DNA from 2 places in the Pseudonocardia yuanmonensis genome. Region 1 is predicted to be linked to the other one. Evidence: riboswitches for the same ligand, from Rfam matches in the RefSeq annotation. Region 1 holds a riboswitch; the other holds the start of a gene.

Region 1 (7,068 bases):
TAGTCGACGGTCGCGGCCATCTCGAAGGCACCCTTGTACCCGTGCCGGCGCATGGCCTCGATCCAGCGCGGGTTGACCACCCGGGCCCGGAAGACGCGGGCGGTCTCCTCGTGCAGGGTCCGGGTCCGGACGGCGTCGGGCCGGGTCGAGTCGCCGACGTACGCCTCGGGCGCGGAGCCGGTCAGCGCGCGGACGGTCGCGACCATGCCGCCGTGGTACTGGTAGTAGTCGTCCGAGTCGGCGATGTCGTGCTCGCGGGTGTCGGTGTTCTTGGCCGCCACCGCGATCCGCCGGTACGCCGTCTCCATGTCGTCCCGCGCCGGGGCGCCGTCGAGCCCGCGGCCGTACGCGTAGCCGCCCCAGGTCGTGTAGACCTCGGCGAGGTCGGCGTCGTCCCGCCAGTTCCTCGAGTCGACGAGCTGGAGCAGGCCCGCGCCGTACGTGCCGGGCTTGGAGCCGAAGATCCTCGTCGTGGCGCGCCGCCGGTCCCCCGTGCGCTGCTCGTCCTGCGTGACGTGCGCGCGGACGAAGTTCTGCTCCGCGGGCTCGTCGAGCTCGGCGACGAGCTGGACCGCGTCGTCGAGCAGGGCCAGGACGTGCGGGAACGCGTCCCGGAAGAACCCGGAGATGCGCACGGTGACGTCGATGCGGGGCCGGCCGAGCTCCTCGAGGTCGATCACCTCGAGCCGCGTGACGCGCCGGGACATCTCGTCCCAGACCGGGCGGACGCCGAGCAGCGCGAAGACCTCCGCGACGTCGTCGCCGCTGGTCCGCATGGCGCTCGTGCCCCACACCGACAGTCCGACCGAGCGCGGGTACTCGCCCGCGTGGTCGCGACGGTAGCGCTCGACCAGCGAGTCGGCCATCGCCTGCCCGGTCTCCCACGCCAGCCGGCTGGGCACGGCCTTCGGGTCGACCGAATAGAAGTTCCGGCCGGTCGGCAGCACGTTGATCAACCCGCGCAGCGGCGAGCCGGACGGCCCGGCGGGGACGAACCCGCCGTCGAGGGCGTGCAGCACCCGGTCGATCTCGTGCGCGGTCTCCGCCAGCCGCGGCACCACCTCGGTCGCCGCGAACCGCAGGATCCTCTCGACCGTCTCGTGCCGAAGCTCGGAGCGCGACTCACCGAAGCCCACACCCCGGCTCGCGGAGTCCTGGGCCGAGGTTCCGCGAGTCGCGCCCTCGGCTCCGGTGAGTCGCGCTCGCACCACCGCCGGCGCGGCGTCGGGGTCCCAGCCCGCGGCCTCCATGTCCGCGACCAGGGCGTGGGCCAGGGCCTCCACCTCGTCGACCGCGCCGCGGGCCTCGCTGCCGTCCTCCACCAGGCCGAGCGCCTCGCGCAGACCGGGGACGCTCTGCTCGCCGCCCCACATCTGCCGGGCGCGCAGCATCGCCAGCACGAGGTCGACCCTGACCGGACCCTCGGGCGCGGCCGCCAGGACGTGCAGGCCGTCGCGGATCTGGACGTCCTTGATCTCGCAGAGCCAGCCGTCGACGTGCAGCAGCATGTCGTCGAACTCGGCCTCGTGCGGGCGCTCGTCGAGCCCGAGGTCGTGGTCCATCTTCGCCGCGGTCATCAGCGTCCAGATCTGCTGGCGGATCGCGGGCAGCTTGGCCGGGTCGAGGGCGGAGACGTTCGCGTGCTCGTCGAGCAGCTGTTCGAGCCGGGAGATGTCGCCGTAGGTCTCGGCGCGGGCCATCGGCGGGATCAGGTGGTCGACGAGCGTGGCGTGCGCCCGGCGCTTGGCCTGCGTGCCCTCGCCCGGGTCGTTGACGAGGAAGGGGTAGATCAGCGGGAGGTCGCCGAGCGCCGCGTCCGTGCCGCAGGAGGCGGACATGCCGAGGGTCTTGCCGGGCAGCCACTCCAGGTTGCCGTGCTTGCCGATGTGCACGACGGCGTCCGCACCGAAGCCGCCGTCGGCCGCCGGGGCGGCGAGCCAGCGGTAGGCCGCGAGGTAGTGGTGCGAGGGCGGCAGGTCCGGATCGTGGTAGATCGCGACCGGGTTCTCGCCGAAGCCGCGCGGGGGCTGGACCATCAGCGTGACGTTCCCGGAGCGCAGCGCCGCGACGACGATGTCCCCGTCCTGCACGTAGTGCTCGCCCGGCGCGGGCCCCCAGTGCTCCTCCACGCCCGCGCGGAAGTCCTCGGGCAGGCTGTCGAACCAGCGCCGGTACCGCTCGGCCGAGATGCGGATCGGGTTGCCGGCGAGCTTCTCCTCGGTGAGCCAGTCGGGGTCCTGCCCGCCGGCCTCGATGAGGGCGTGGATCAGCGCGTCCCCGTCCTGCGCCGCGACGCCGGGGAACTCGCCGACGTCGTACCCGGCCTCGTCCATGGCCCTGAGCAGGGCGACCGTCGACGCAGGGGTGTCCAGCCCGACCGCGTTGCCGATCCGCGCGTGCTTGGTCGGGTACGCGGAGAGCATGAGCACGATCTTCTTGTCCGCGTTGGGGATCCGCCGCAGGTTCGCGTGCCGCACCGCGATCCCGGCGACGCGGGCGGCGCGCTCGGGGTCCGGGACGTAGACCGACAGCCCGTCCCCGTCGACCTCCTTGAACGAGAACGGCACGGTGATCAGCCGGCCGTCGAACTCGGGCACGGCGACCTGGGTGGCGACGTCGAGCGGGGACAGCCCGTCGTCGTTGGAGTCCCAGGCGGCGCGGCTGGAGGTGAGGCAGAGGCCCTGCAGGATCGGGACGTCGAGCGCGGCCAGCTCGGCGACGTCCCACTCCTCGTCCTCGCCGCCGGCCTGCGCCGACGCGGGCTTGGTGCCGCCCGCGGCGAGCACGGTGACGACCAGGGCGTCGGCCCGTCGCAGGGTCGCCAGCAGCTCGGCCGGGGCCTGCCGCAGGGAGGCGCAGTAGATCGGCAGCGGCGTCGCGCCCCTGGCCTCGATCGCCTCGCACAGCGCCTCGACGTACGCGGTGTTCCCGGCGAGCTGCTGGGCGCGGTAGTAGAGCACGGCGACCGTGGGGCCCTGCTGCGGGACGCCCTCCCGCTCCAGTACTCCCCATTCGGCCAGGGCGACCGGGGGCGCGAAACCCTCGCCGGTGAGCAGCACCGTGTCGGACAGGAAGGCGTGCAGCTGGCGGAGGTTGTCGGCGCCGCCCTGGGCGAAGTAGGTGTGCGCCTCGGCCGCGACGCCGGCGGGGACGGTGGACAGCTCCATCATCTCGGCGTCCGGCGCCATCTCGCCGCCGAGCGCGACGAGCGGGGTGCCGGAGGCGCGCAGGAGGTCCAGGCCCTCCTCCCAGTACCGGTACCCGCCGAGCACCCGCACCACGACGACGGCGGCCTCGGCGACCATCGCCGGCAGCTCGTCGAGCAGCACGCGGTTGGGGTTGGCCAGGCGGAAGTCGGCGCCGGAGGCCCGGGCGGAGAGGAGGTCGGTGTCCGAGGTCGAGAGCAGCAGGATCGGGGCAGCGCTCATCGAAGGTCCTCTCCTGCGGGATCCGCGTCCCGGGTCGGTGGTGGTGCGCGGCGGGCGGGTCAGTGTCCTGGCTCCCGGATCCGCGCTCGCCCCGGCCTTCCAGGTGTCTCCCCGTGGCCGTCCGTGCGGGGTCTGCTCCCCGGTGACAGTGGCGGGACCGCGCCGGACTCGCACCGGTCTTCCTGGGTCCCGCTCGCCGTATGCGGTTGTGTCGGGCCCACTCTCCGCAACGGGATCACTCCGCGTCAAGCCGCCCGGTCCGTGTTTACAGTGCTGCCGTGCCCACCCCGCCACCGGCCGCCCGCTCGCGCGCCGACGCCTGCCCCGGCGTGCTCGCGCCGCACGACGCGGCCGACGGTGCGCTGGCCCGCGTCCGGCTGCCCGGCGGGGTCGTCGCGGCGGCGCAGCTGCGGGTGCTCGCGGCCTGTGCCGAGGAGCTCGGCGACGGCGCGGTGCACCTCACCTCACGGGGGAACCTGCAGCTCAGGGGCCTGGACCGGGAGGACCCGCGGCTCGTGTCGCGGCTCGCCGCGGCGGGCCTGATCCCGGCGCCGTCGCACGAGCGGGTGCGCAACGTCCTGGCCTCGCCGCTGTCCGGGATCACCGGCGGGAGGGCGGACGTCCGGGGTCTGGCGCGCGTGCTCGACGAGGCCCTGTGCGCCCGCCCCGCACTCGCCGCGCTGCCCGGCCGGTTCCTGTTCGCCCTGGACGACGGGAGAGGTGACGTCGCGGCCGAGCGGCCGGACCTCTGCTGGGTCGCGGAGGCGCCGGACCACGGGTTCCTGCAGGTCGCAGGGGTGCCGACGGCGGTCGTGTGCACCCCGGCGGAGGCGCCCGCCCTGCTCGTCGCCGCGGCTGAGGTGTTTCTCACGCTCCGCGAGAAGGCGCGGGCCGGGTGCGCGGGTGCCTGGCGCGCCGCCGAGTTGCCCGACGCACCCGCCCGGATCGCCGCCGCCCTCCTGCCCCGCGGGTCGGGAGCTCCCGCACCTGACCCTTCCGCGAGTCGGGATCTCCCGCAGCGCGAGTCGGGAGCTCCGGTCGGGCCGATCCCCCGCGCGGCGGGCGGCGAGGCCCTCGGCGTCGCCCCCGTGCTGGGCGAGATCTCGGCCGCGCAGCTGCGCGGGCTCGCCGCCGCCGCCCCCGAGACGATCGTGACGCCCTGGCGCACGCTGGTGCTCCCCGATCCCGCGCCCGACGCCGTGCAGCGCCTGCGCGCGCACGGGTTCGTGCTCGGCGCGGACGCCCCCGCGCTCGCGCTCAGCGCCTGCGCCGGACGGCCGGGCTGCGCCAAGTCGCACGCCGACGTCCGCGCCGACGTCCGGGAGGTGCTGGCGGGGAACGGCCCGCTCCCCCGCGCCCATGTCGTCGGGTGCGCGCGGCGGTGCGGGGCGCCGCACGAGCCGCACCTCGACGTCGTCGCCCTGCCGGACGGCACCTACGCCGTACACGACCGGACCGTCCCCGACCTGTCCACCGCCCTCACCGTCCCCGCACCGACCGGAGAGCCCACCGTATGACCAGCGACTACATCCGCGACGGCGCGGAGATCTACCGGCGGAGCTTCGCCACGATCCGGGCCGAGGCCGACCTGTCGGCCTTCCCGCCGGACGTCGCGTACGTCGTCGTCCGGATGATCCACGCGTGTGGGCAGGTCGACCTCACGAGCGACGTCGGCTTCTCCCCCGGCGTCGTGACGGCCGCGCGCAAGGCGCTGCAGGACGGCGCCCCGATCCTGTGCGACGCGATGATGGTCGCCTCGGGCGTCACCCGGGCGCGGCTGCCCAAGGACAACGAGGTCGTCTGCACTCTGCGCGACCCCGAGGTCCCGGGCATCGCCGAGCGGATCGGCAACACCCGCTCGGCCGCCGCGATGGAGCTGTGGCGGGACAAGCTCGACGGTGCCGTGGTCGCCATCGGCAATGCGCCGACCGCGCTGTTCCACCTCCTGGACATGATCGACGCCGGTGCGCCGCGCCCGGCCGCCGTCCTCGGCATCCCGGTCGGCTTCATCGGCGCCGCGGAGTCCAAGGAGGCGCTCGCCGCGCGCCCCGACCTCGAGTACCTGGTGGTCCACGGCCGGCGCGGCGGCTCGGCGATCACCGCGGCCGCGCTCAACGCCCTGGCCAGCGAGCAGGAGCTGTAGATGACCGGCACCCTCTACGGGGTGGGCCTCGGCCCCGGCGACCCCGACCTCGTCACGATCAAGGCCGCCCGGCTCATCGGCTCCGCGGACGTGATCGCCTACCACTCCGCCCGGCACGGTCGCTCGATCGCGCGTCGGATCGCCGAGCCGCACCTGCGCGGCGACCAGATCGAGGAGGCGCTGGTCTACCCGGTCACCACCGAGACCGTCGACCACCCGGGCGGTTACCAGGGCGCGATCGACGAGTTCTACGCCGAGGCCGCCGAGCGGCTCGCCGCGCACCTGGCGGCCGGGCGGGACGTGGTGCTGCTCGCCGAGGGCGACCCGCTCTTCTACGGCTCCTACATGCACATGCACAAGCGGCTCGCCGGCCGGTTCCGCGCCGAGGTGGTGCCCGGCGTGACCTCGGTGAGCGCCGCCGCGGCCGCGCTCGGGCAGCCGCTGGTGGAGCGGGACGAGATCCTCACGATCCTGCCCGGCACCCTGCCCCGCGAAGTGCTCGCCGAGCGGCTCGCGGCCACCGACTCCGCCGCCGTCATGAAGCTCGGCCGCACGTTCACCACCGTCCGCGAGGCCTTCGCGGACGCCGGCAAGCTCGACCGGGCGCAGTTCGTCGAGCGCGCCACGATGGACGGGCAGCGCACCGGCGCCCTGGCCGACATCGACCCGGAGTCCGTGCCCTACTTCTCCATCGCCATGCTCCCGGGCGAGGTCGCCGCGAGCATCCCGGACCCCGCCGATCTCAGGGCGGAACAGCGGGCCGAGACGGAGACGGTGCCCGAGGACCGGGTGACCGGCCGCGGTGAGGTCGTCGTCGTCGGGACCGGTCCGGCGGGGCGGGACTGGCTGACCCCGCAGGTCGCGGCTGCCCTCGCCGCGGCCGACGACCTCGTCGGCTACGGCCCCTACCTCGACCGGGTGCCGCCGAACCCGCGGCAGACCCGGCACGCCAGCGACAACCGCGTCGAGGCCGAGCGGGCCGCGCACGCGCTGGACCTGGCCGCGTCCGGCCGGAACGTCGCCGTGGTCAGCGCGGGCGACCCCGGCGTGTTCGCGATGGCCACCGCCGTGCTCGAGGTCGCGTCCGAGCCGAAGTACCTCGACGTGCCGGTGCGCGTGCTGCCCGGGCTCACCGCCGCCCAGGCGGTCGCCGCCGCCGTCGGCGCCCCGCTCGGGCACGACTACGCGATGATCTCGCTGTCGGACCGGCTCAAGCCGTGGGAGACCGTCGTCGACCGGCTGGTGCACGCCGCGCAGGCCGACCTCGCGATCGCGATCTACAACCCGCGCTCCAAGGCCCGGCCGTGGCAGGTCGGCGCCGCCCGGGACGTCCTGCTGGAGCACCGCGCCCCGGAGACCCCGGTCGTCCTCGGGCGGGACGTCGGCGGCGCCGGCGAGCGCCTGACGGTCACCACCCTCGGCGAGCTCGATCCCGAGCTGGTCGACATGCGGACGCTGGTCGTCGTCGGCTCGTCGACCACCCGCGTCGTGGTGCGC
Region 2 (7,068 bases), on a different contig from region 1:
GCGGGCCGGGCGACCCGGAGCTCATCACCGTCCGCGGGCGGCGGCTGCTGTCCCGGGCGGACGTCGTGGTCGCCGACCGGCTCGGGCCGCGCGACCTGATCGAGGAGCTGGGTCCGGACGTCGAGGTCATCGACGCCTCCAAGATCCCCTACGGCCGCGCGATGGCCCAGCAGCGGATCAACGAGCTGCTGGTCGAGCACGCCAGGGCCGGGAAGTTCGTCGTGCGGCTCAAGGGCGGTGACCCCTTCGTCTACGGACGCGGTTTCGAGGAGGTCCAGGCCTGCGCCGCGGCCGGGGTGCCGGTCACGGTCGTCCCCGGGATCACCAGCGCCTTCGCCGCGCCGGCCGTGGCGGGGATCCCGGTCAGCCACCGCGGGGTGGCGCACGAGATCGTCGTCGTGTCCGGGCACGTCGCGCCGGACGACCCGCGCAGCCTGGTCGACTGGGAGGCCCTCGGCCGGATGCGCGGCACGATCGTGCTGATGATGGCCGTCGAGCGGATCGCGCAGTTCGCCGCCGCGCTGATCGAGTACGGCCGGCCCGCCGACACCCCGGTCGGCGTGATCCAGGACGGCACCACCCGCATCCAGCGCACCCTGCGTGCCACCCTCGGCACGGTCGCGGTGCAGGTCGAGGAGCAGGAGATCAGCCCGCCGGCGATCGTCGTGATCGGCCCGGTGGCGGGGCTGTCGGCCGAGGGGTGAGCACCGCACCGGTGCTGCACCTGGTCCGGCACGGCGAGAGCACCTGGAACGCCGCCGGGCTGCTGCAGGGCCGCACCGCGCACGTGGGGCTGACGGCGCGGGGCCGCACCCAGGCCCTCGCGGTGGCGCGGGCGCTGCGGGTCGCCGCGGTCACCGTGGTCCTCACGAGTCCGCAGCGGCGGGCGGCGGAGACGGCCGCGGTGATCGGGCGGGTCCTCGGCCTGCCGGTGCGGGACTGCCCCGGGCTGCGTGAGCAGTCGCACGGTGAGTGGGAGGGCCGACCGGCGGCGGACTGCGCGGCGGCGCTGGCGGCCGCGGACCCGGACTGGGCGCCACCGGGCGGCGAGACGGGCCGGGAGCTGCACACGCGGGCCGCGCGGCTGCTGCGCGGGTTGCCCACGGCCGGAGCGGTCGTGCTGGTGACCCACGGGGAGACGCTGCGGGCGCTGGTCGCCGCAGCCTGCGGGCTGTCGGTCGAGGAGGCGCCGCGGGAGCTCCCGCCCAACGGCACGGTCGTCGACCTGCGACCGGTCGGGCCGGGCAGGTGGGAGCGGGCGGGACGCGTGCCTCAGCTCCGCTGACGAAGGTCGTGGAGCGGACGACGGGACTCGAACCCGCGACCCTCACCTTGGCAAGGTGATGCGCTACCAACTGCGCTACGTCCGCACTGGCACCCGGTCTCCCGGGACCCGTCGGGCTGCTCGCACCGACACGGACAACAGTACCCCACCCGCGGCCGTGCTCCGACCAGGGGGTGATCACCCGGCGCGACGGGCCGATGCGGCAGTGAGCCTCACCGATCGACCGGGTGTGACCCCGGGCGGCTTGCTTCTCGGGCCGCCGCGTGATGTCGTCGTGGTCGACGGCAGTGGAGGAAGCCGGTGTGAATCCGGTGCGGTCCCGCCACTGTGACCGGGGAGCGCGTCCCCGCCCGATGGCCACTGCCCCGCGGGGCGGGAAGGCCGGGAGGCGCGTGTCGATCCGGGAGCCAGGACACTCGCCGCCGTCGCACGGTTTTCGACGATGAGGGCGCGGACCCTCGAGGAGGCCTGGATGACCGGCGACGGTCGCGCCACCGCTGCGCGCACCCCCACCGTGACGGTTCTCGGGACCGGCGGGGGTGATCCCGACACCGCCGACACCGCCGCGGGCGCCGACCTGCTCGCCGCCGCCGACGCCGTCCTCGCCACCCCGGACGTCGAGTCGACGGTCCTGTTCTACGCGGAGGCCTGGCGCGTCGAGCGGCTGCCCGACCTGGCCGGGGCGGTCGCCGCCGTCGCCGACCTGGTCGGCCTCGGGTCGCGGCGGGTCGTGCTCGCGGTGCCCGGAGACCCCGCCACCAGCCCGGGCTGCCGGGCGCTGCTCGACGGCCTGCGGGTCGCCGGGATTCGCGCCGAAGCCCGCCCCGGTGTCTCGCTGGTGCCGCCGCGGCTGAGCCCGATGCCGTGGTGAGCGGGGACTTCTACGAGGTCGTCCACGGTCGGCGGGACGTCCGGACCGGCTTCCTGCCGGACGAGCCCGTCGACGACGCCGCGCTGCGCCGCGTGCTCGAGGCCGCGCACGCCGCGCCGAGTGTCGGGTTCTCACAGCCCTGGGACTTCGTCGTGGTGCGGGACCGGGCGACCCGCGAGCGCGTGGCCGGGCTGGTCGCGGCCCAGCGGGACGCGTTCGCCGCGTCCCTGCCCCGCGCCCGGGCGGAGGCGTTCGGCGCGCTCAAGGTCGAGGCGGTGCTCGACACCCCGGTCAACGTCGTGGTCACCTCGGATCCCACGCGCGGGGGCCGGCACGTCCTCGGCCGGTACGGGCGCCCCGAGATGGCCGCGCACTCCACGGCCTCGGCCGTGCAGAACCTGTGGCTGGCGGCGCGGGCCGAGGGCCTCGGCGTCGGCTGGGTCAGCTTCTTCGACGACGCCGGGCTGCGCGCCCTCGCCGACCTGCTCGGGCTGCCCGCGCACGTCGAGGTGGTGGCGTACCTGTGCCTGGGGCACGTGCGCGAGTTCGCGCCGGAGCCGGAGCTGGCGACCGCGGGCTGGGCCCGCCGGCGTCCGCTCGGGTGGGCGGTGCACCAGGAGCGGTACGGAGACCGGGCGCTGCCCGGGGAGGTGGCGATGACCCTGCTCGACGAGACCGTGGCCGCGATCCGGCCCGCCGACGCCGCCGCGGCGGCGGAGGCCCGGGACCGGCTCGACCGGATGACCAAGCCGCGCGGCTCGCTCGGTCGGGTCGAGGACCTCGCGGTGCGGCTGGCCGGGATCGCCGGGCAGTGCCCGCCACCGGTGCCCGAGCCCGCGGCCGTCGCGGTGTTCGCCGGGGACCACGGCGTGCACGCCCAGGGGGTGAGCCCCTGGCCGCAGGAGGTCACCGCCCAGATGGTCGGGAACTTCCTGGCCGGCGGGGCGGTCGTCAACGCGTTCGCCCGCCAGCTCGGCGCCGAGGTCCAGGTCGTCGACGTCGGCGTCGCGGCTCCCCTCGACCCCGTGCCCGGGTTGCTCCCGCGCCGGATCGCCGACGGCACCGCGGACATGACGACCGGTCCGGCGCTGACCCGCGACCAGGCCCGTCGGGCGGTCGAGGCCGGCATCGAGGTGGCGCGGGACCTGGTCGCCGCCGGCAACCGGTGCCTGGTGACCGGCGACATGGGCATCGCCAACACCACCGCCGCGGCCGCGCTGATCTGCGCCGTCACGGGCGCGGACCCCGCCGAGGCGACCGGGCGGGGCACCGGGATCGACGACGAGACGCTCGTCCGCAAGACGGCTGTCGTCCGGCAGGCGCTGGCGCTCCGTGCGCCCGACCCGGCCGACGGGCTCGGCCTCCTCGCGGCGTTCGGCGGGCTCGAGCACGCCGGGATCGTCGGGTTCGTCCTCGGCGCCGCCGCGCTGCGCGTGCCTGTGCTGCTCGACGGCGTCAACGCCGGGGCCGCCGCCCTCGTCGTCTCGGCGCTCGCGCCCGACGCCGTGGCCGCCTGCGTCGCCGGGCACCGCTCGGCCGAGCCGGGGCACCGGATCGCCATGGCGCACCTCGGCCTGGAGCCGCTGCTCGACCTCGGCATGCGGCTGGGGGAGGGGACCGGCGCCCTGCTGGCCCTGCCGGTGGTACAGGGGGCGGCGCGGGCGCTCGCCGACGTCGCCACCTTCGACGCCGCGGGGGTGGCGGACAAGGACGCCTGAGGAGCGGACGAGCCGGCGCGCCGACCGGCGCGAACGATCACTGGATCGCGAACCCGGAACCGCGCGTCACGTGGTGGACGCCCCAGGCGGCGCACCGGTCCGAGTCGGATTCCCGACGGTGGTCCTCGCCTGCCGGACCAGACCGGCGGCCCAGGCGCGCGCGCGGTCGGTCTCCCCGTCCTTGAGCGGGCCCTCTCCGTTGTCCTGCACGTAGAAGGGCTCGGGGTCGGCGATGACCTCGTATCCGTGGTGGCGGAGCCGTCGGGCGATACCCGGGGCGGCACCGCCGGCCATGCGAGCGGCGATGCGCGTGTCGAAGGCGGCGGCGGGCCGATGGTCACCGGTCTTCGGCAGCTCGTGGAACCAGTCCCGGACGCCCGGACCCTCGGCGCCGGGTTCGAGGTCGTGGCGCTCCTCGGGGTCCTTCTTCTGCTCCGCCGACACGCCCATCTTGCGGCTCAGCCCGGTGGTCATGCCGCGCATGTGCGTGGGCCCGCCGACGATCAGCAGGTCCGCGGCCGCTGCCCGTTGCGGGTCGGCGTCGCCGACCCGGTGCAGCTCGACCTGGGCGTCGGGCCGGGCGTCGGCCACGCCCGCAGCGACCGCCTCGGCGACCTCATGGGTGTTGCCGTACAGGCTTTCGAACACCACTGCGACTCGCATGGTCGTCTCCTGTCTCCCGGTCCAGCTGGGATCTGACGGCGTCGAGGTTGCGGGTCCATGCCCGTTGCAGGTGGTGTCGCAACAGGGGGGCCAGGGGGCGTAGGGGCCCGCGGGGGCGCAGCCGGGTGCGGAGGACCAGTCGGGATCCCGACCCGGCAGGGTGGACGAGGCCTTCGAGGTGCACGTCGAGGTGTCGTGAGGTGCTGGTCGCGGTCCAGCGCCGCGGGGCCTCGAAGTCGACGTAGGTCACGGTGCTCTCGCCGACGCCGAGCCCGAACCGCATGCGGAACCGTGTACCGGCCCCGATCGGTGCGGGGGTGAGCTGCTCGACGGCGAGCAGCCGCGGGTTCCAGTCCGGCTCGTGGCGGGGATCGGTCATGAAGGCGAACACCGTGGCCGGGTCGCGGCCGATCTCGACGGAGTTCTCGATCACTTCCCGGGCGTGCGCGAGAGGAAGCCGGGGGTCGGGTGCGGCGGGCAACCGTCGGCCCGCCTGCGCCGCGTGCACCAGCGCGGTGAAGGAGTGCTCCATCTCGGCGGCGACCACGTCCAGGTCGCTGACCTCGCCGGCGGCGTTGATCCCGACGTGCAGCGTGCCGGCGTACGACAGGGCGGCGACGTCGAGCGCGAGCCCGCGGATCAGTGGCGCGACCGGACAGGCCTCGAGCAGGCGGGCGCCGGCCAGCCACAGCGGCCCGGTGGGCCCGGGCACGTTGGTGACGAAGAGGTTGATCCGCCGCCCGCCGACCCGCCGCATCCAGCGCACGGCCCGCCTGGCCAGGGGCAGCGGCAGGTGGAGGACGACGAGCACGTCGCCGCCGCCGGACCGCAGCCGGCCTTTCAGGCGGGCGGTGCTGTCGCGGATGTCGGCGAGCCGACGCAGCGGGTCCGGTTCGGCGACCGGTAGGTCGACCAGCAGGATCCCGGTCGGCTGGCCCGACCCGCGTGACCCCACCGGCACCGACGCGCGGAGGCCAGCGGCCGGCAGCGGATCGCCGCGGCAGAGCAGGAGCTCCCGCAGCCCACTGGTCACCGCGGCCAGCAGCAGGTCGTTGACCGTCACACCCCACCGGTGGCCCGCCGACCGCAGGTCCTCCAGCGGCCGGCGCACCGCCGCCAGGTGCCGCTCCGACCCTGTGAGGAGCGAGAGCGACGTGACCGGCGCCCGGGTGCGGAGGTCGCCGGCGGCGTGGGCGATCCGCGACAGGCCCGTCCGGACTCGGCCGGTAATGCTTCTCGCCCGGACCGCCGCCTCTTCAGGTGGGCCCCCTCCGCCTTCGGCGGGCCCGCGGGTCGGTGGTCGGGTGACCCGCGGCGGGTCCTCGACATCGGCCCCGGTGTCCAGCAACGACGTGGCGAGCGCGACGCCGGCGAGCCCGTCGGCGAGCACGTGGTGGACGACGACGATCAGCCCGAACAGATCCTCGCCGAGCCCGTCGACCACCTCGGCGCGCCAGAGGGCACCGCGCACGCCCAACGGGCGCACGATCTGCTGCGCGGACCAGGAGAGGAACTCCTCGCCCGGCGGCAGCGACACCACCCCGACCTGCCTCTCGGGTTCCGGATCGGCGTCGTCGACCCAGAACGGCCTCCCGCGTCCCCGGCCCGGCACGACGACCCGTCTCCGCAGCGCCGGCACCCGCTGAGCCCGACGGGCCAGCTCCGCGCGCACCCGCTCGGTGTCGACCGTCCCGTCCGTCCGCCGAAGGGGGCCGGCATCGAACACACCCACCAGAGCGATCTGGAACGGCGCCGACGGCTCGTCGACCCAGACGGTGGCCAGTTCGCCCAGGCTCAACCGCCGCACGCCCATCCCGCACCTCCTCCGCCGCGTCCACCCGTGTCGGCACGGCCACCGCGGGCGGGTACCGAACGCGGCCGTCGACGCGGCTCGCGAACACCGGACCGTGTCCGGGCGGGTGCACGCGGCTCGCGACGCTAAGGCCTCGGCAGCGGGGACGGCCATAGCCGAACGCCCCCGCCCGCCCCGGACCGAAGGTCCCCGTAATCCCGCTGCGGTGCCGCCGCCCGGCGGTGCCGAACGGCGTCGCTCCCCGGGCCACCCGCCCCTCCCCGGCCGGCCGCGGCGAGCGCACGGTCGACACGGCGATGACCGCCTCGAAAGCAGGACGGCGACCTGGAGGTCGACTCACCATGATCACGATCCGGAACGCCGGAGGAGTCGCACTGTTCCTGTTCGGCACCACCTTCCTCTGGCTCACCCCCGCCTTCGCGACCGCGGGCCTGGACACCACCGGCTTCTGGTGGAGCCTGACCCAGGTCCTCGCGCTCCTGACGCTCGCCGGATTCACCGTCGCCACCTGGGGATTGTTCCGGCGCACCACCTGGTGGCGGACCATCGCCCTCCTCGCGGCCGGCCTGGGCGTGCTGACCCTGATCCCCTACCTGATCGCCGCACGGACCGCCGGCGAGACCACGCCATGGTTCACCGCCCTGATCCTCGCGGTCGGCTGCGCGGCCGTGTTCCTTCTCCTCCTGGCACCGAAGCCGAGGACCTGGATCCACCGCCA

Evidence for each region. Region 1 has a riboswitch for cobalamin ahead of cobN (cobaltochelatase subunit CobN). Riboswitches for the same ligand answer to the same signal wherever they lie in the genome.
Region 2: another riboswitch for cobalamin. It lies ahead of ABD990_RS20865 (hypothetical protein); the one in region 1 lies ahead of cobN (cobaltochelatase subunit CobN).

What each region holds. Positions count from the first base shown of each region.
Region 1 is NZ_BAABIC010000020.1:19,072-26,139, reverse strand. It holds gene cobN (cobaltochelatase subunit CobN) at 1-3,428, opposite strand, end outside; cobalamin riboswitch at 3,489-3,613, opposite strand; gene ABD990_RS25175 (precorrin-3B synthase) at 3,707-4,945, shown strand; gene ABD990_RS25170 (precorrin-8X methylmutase) at 4,942-5,571, shown strand; gene ABD990_RS25165 (precorrin-2 C(20)-methyltransferase) at 5,572-7,068, shown strand, end outside.
Region 2 is NZ_BAABIC010000014.1:104,861-111,928, forward strand. It holds gene cobA (uroporphyrinogen-III C-methyltransferase) at 1-704, shown strand, start outside; gene ABD990_RS20855 (histidine phosphatase family protein) at 701-1,285, shown strand; tRNA gene ABD990_RS20860 (tRNA-Gly) at 1,295-1,370, opposite strand; cobalamin riboswitch at 1,552-1,723, shown strand; gene ABD990_RS20865 (hypothetical protein) at 1,728-2,156, shown strand; gene cobT (nicotinate-nucleotide--dimethylbenzimidazole phosphoribosyltransferase) at 2,153-3,874, shown strand; gene ABD990_RS20875 (flavodoxin domain-containing protein) at 3,941-4,537, opposite strand; gene ABD990_RS20880 (wax ester/triacylglycerol synthase domain-containing protein) at 4,491-6,350, opposite strand; gene ABD990_RS20885 (hypothetical protein) at 6,692-7,068, shown strand, end outside.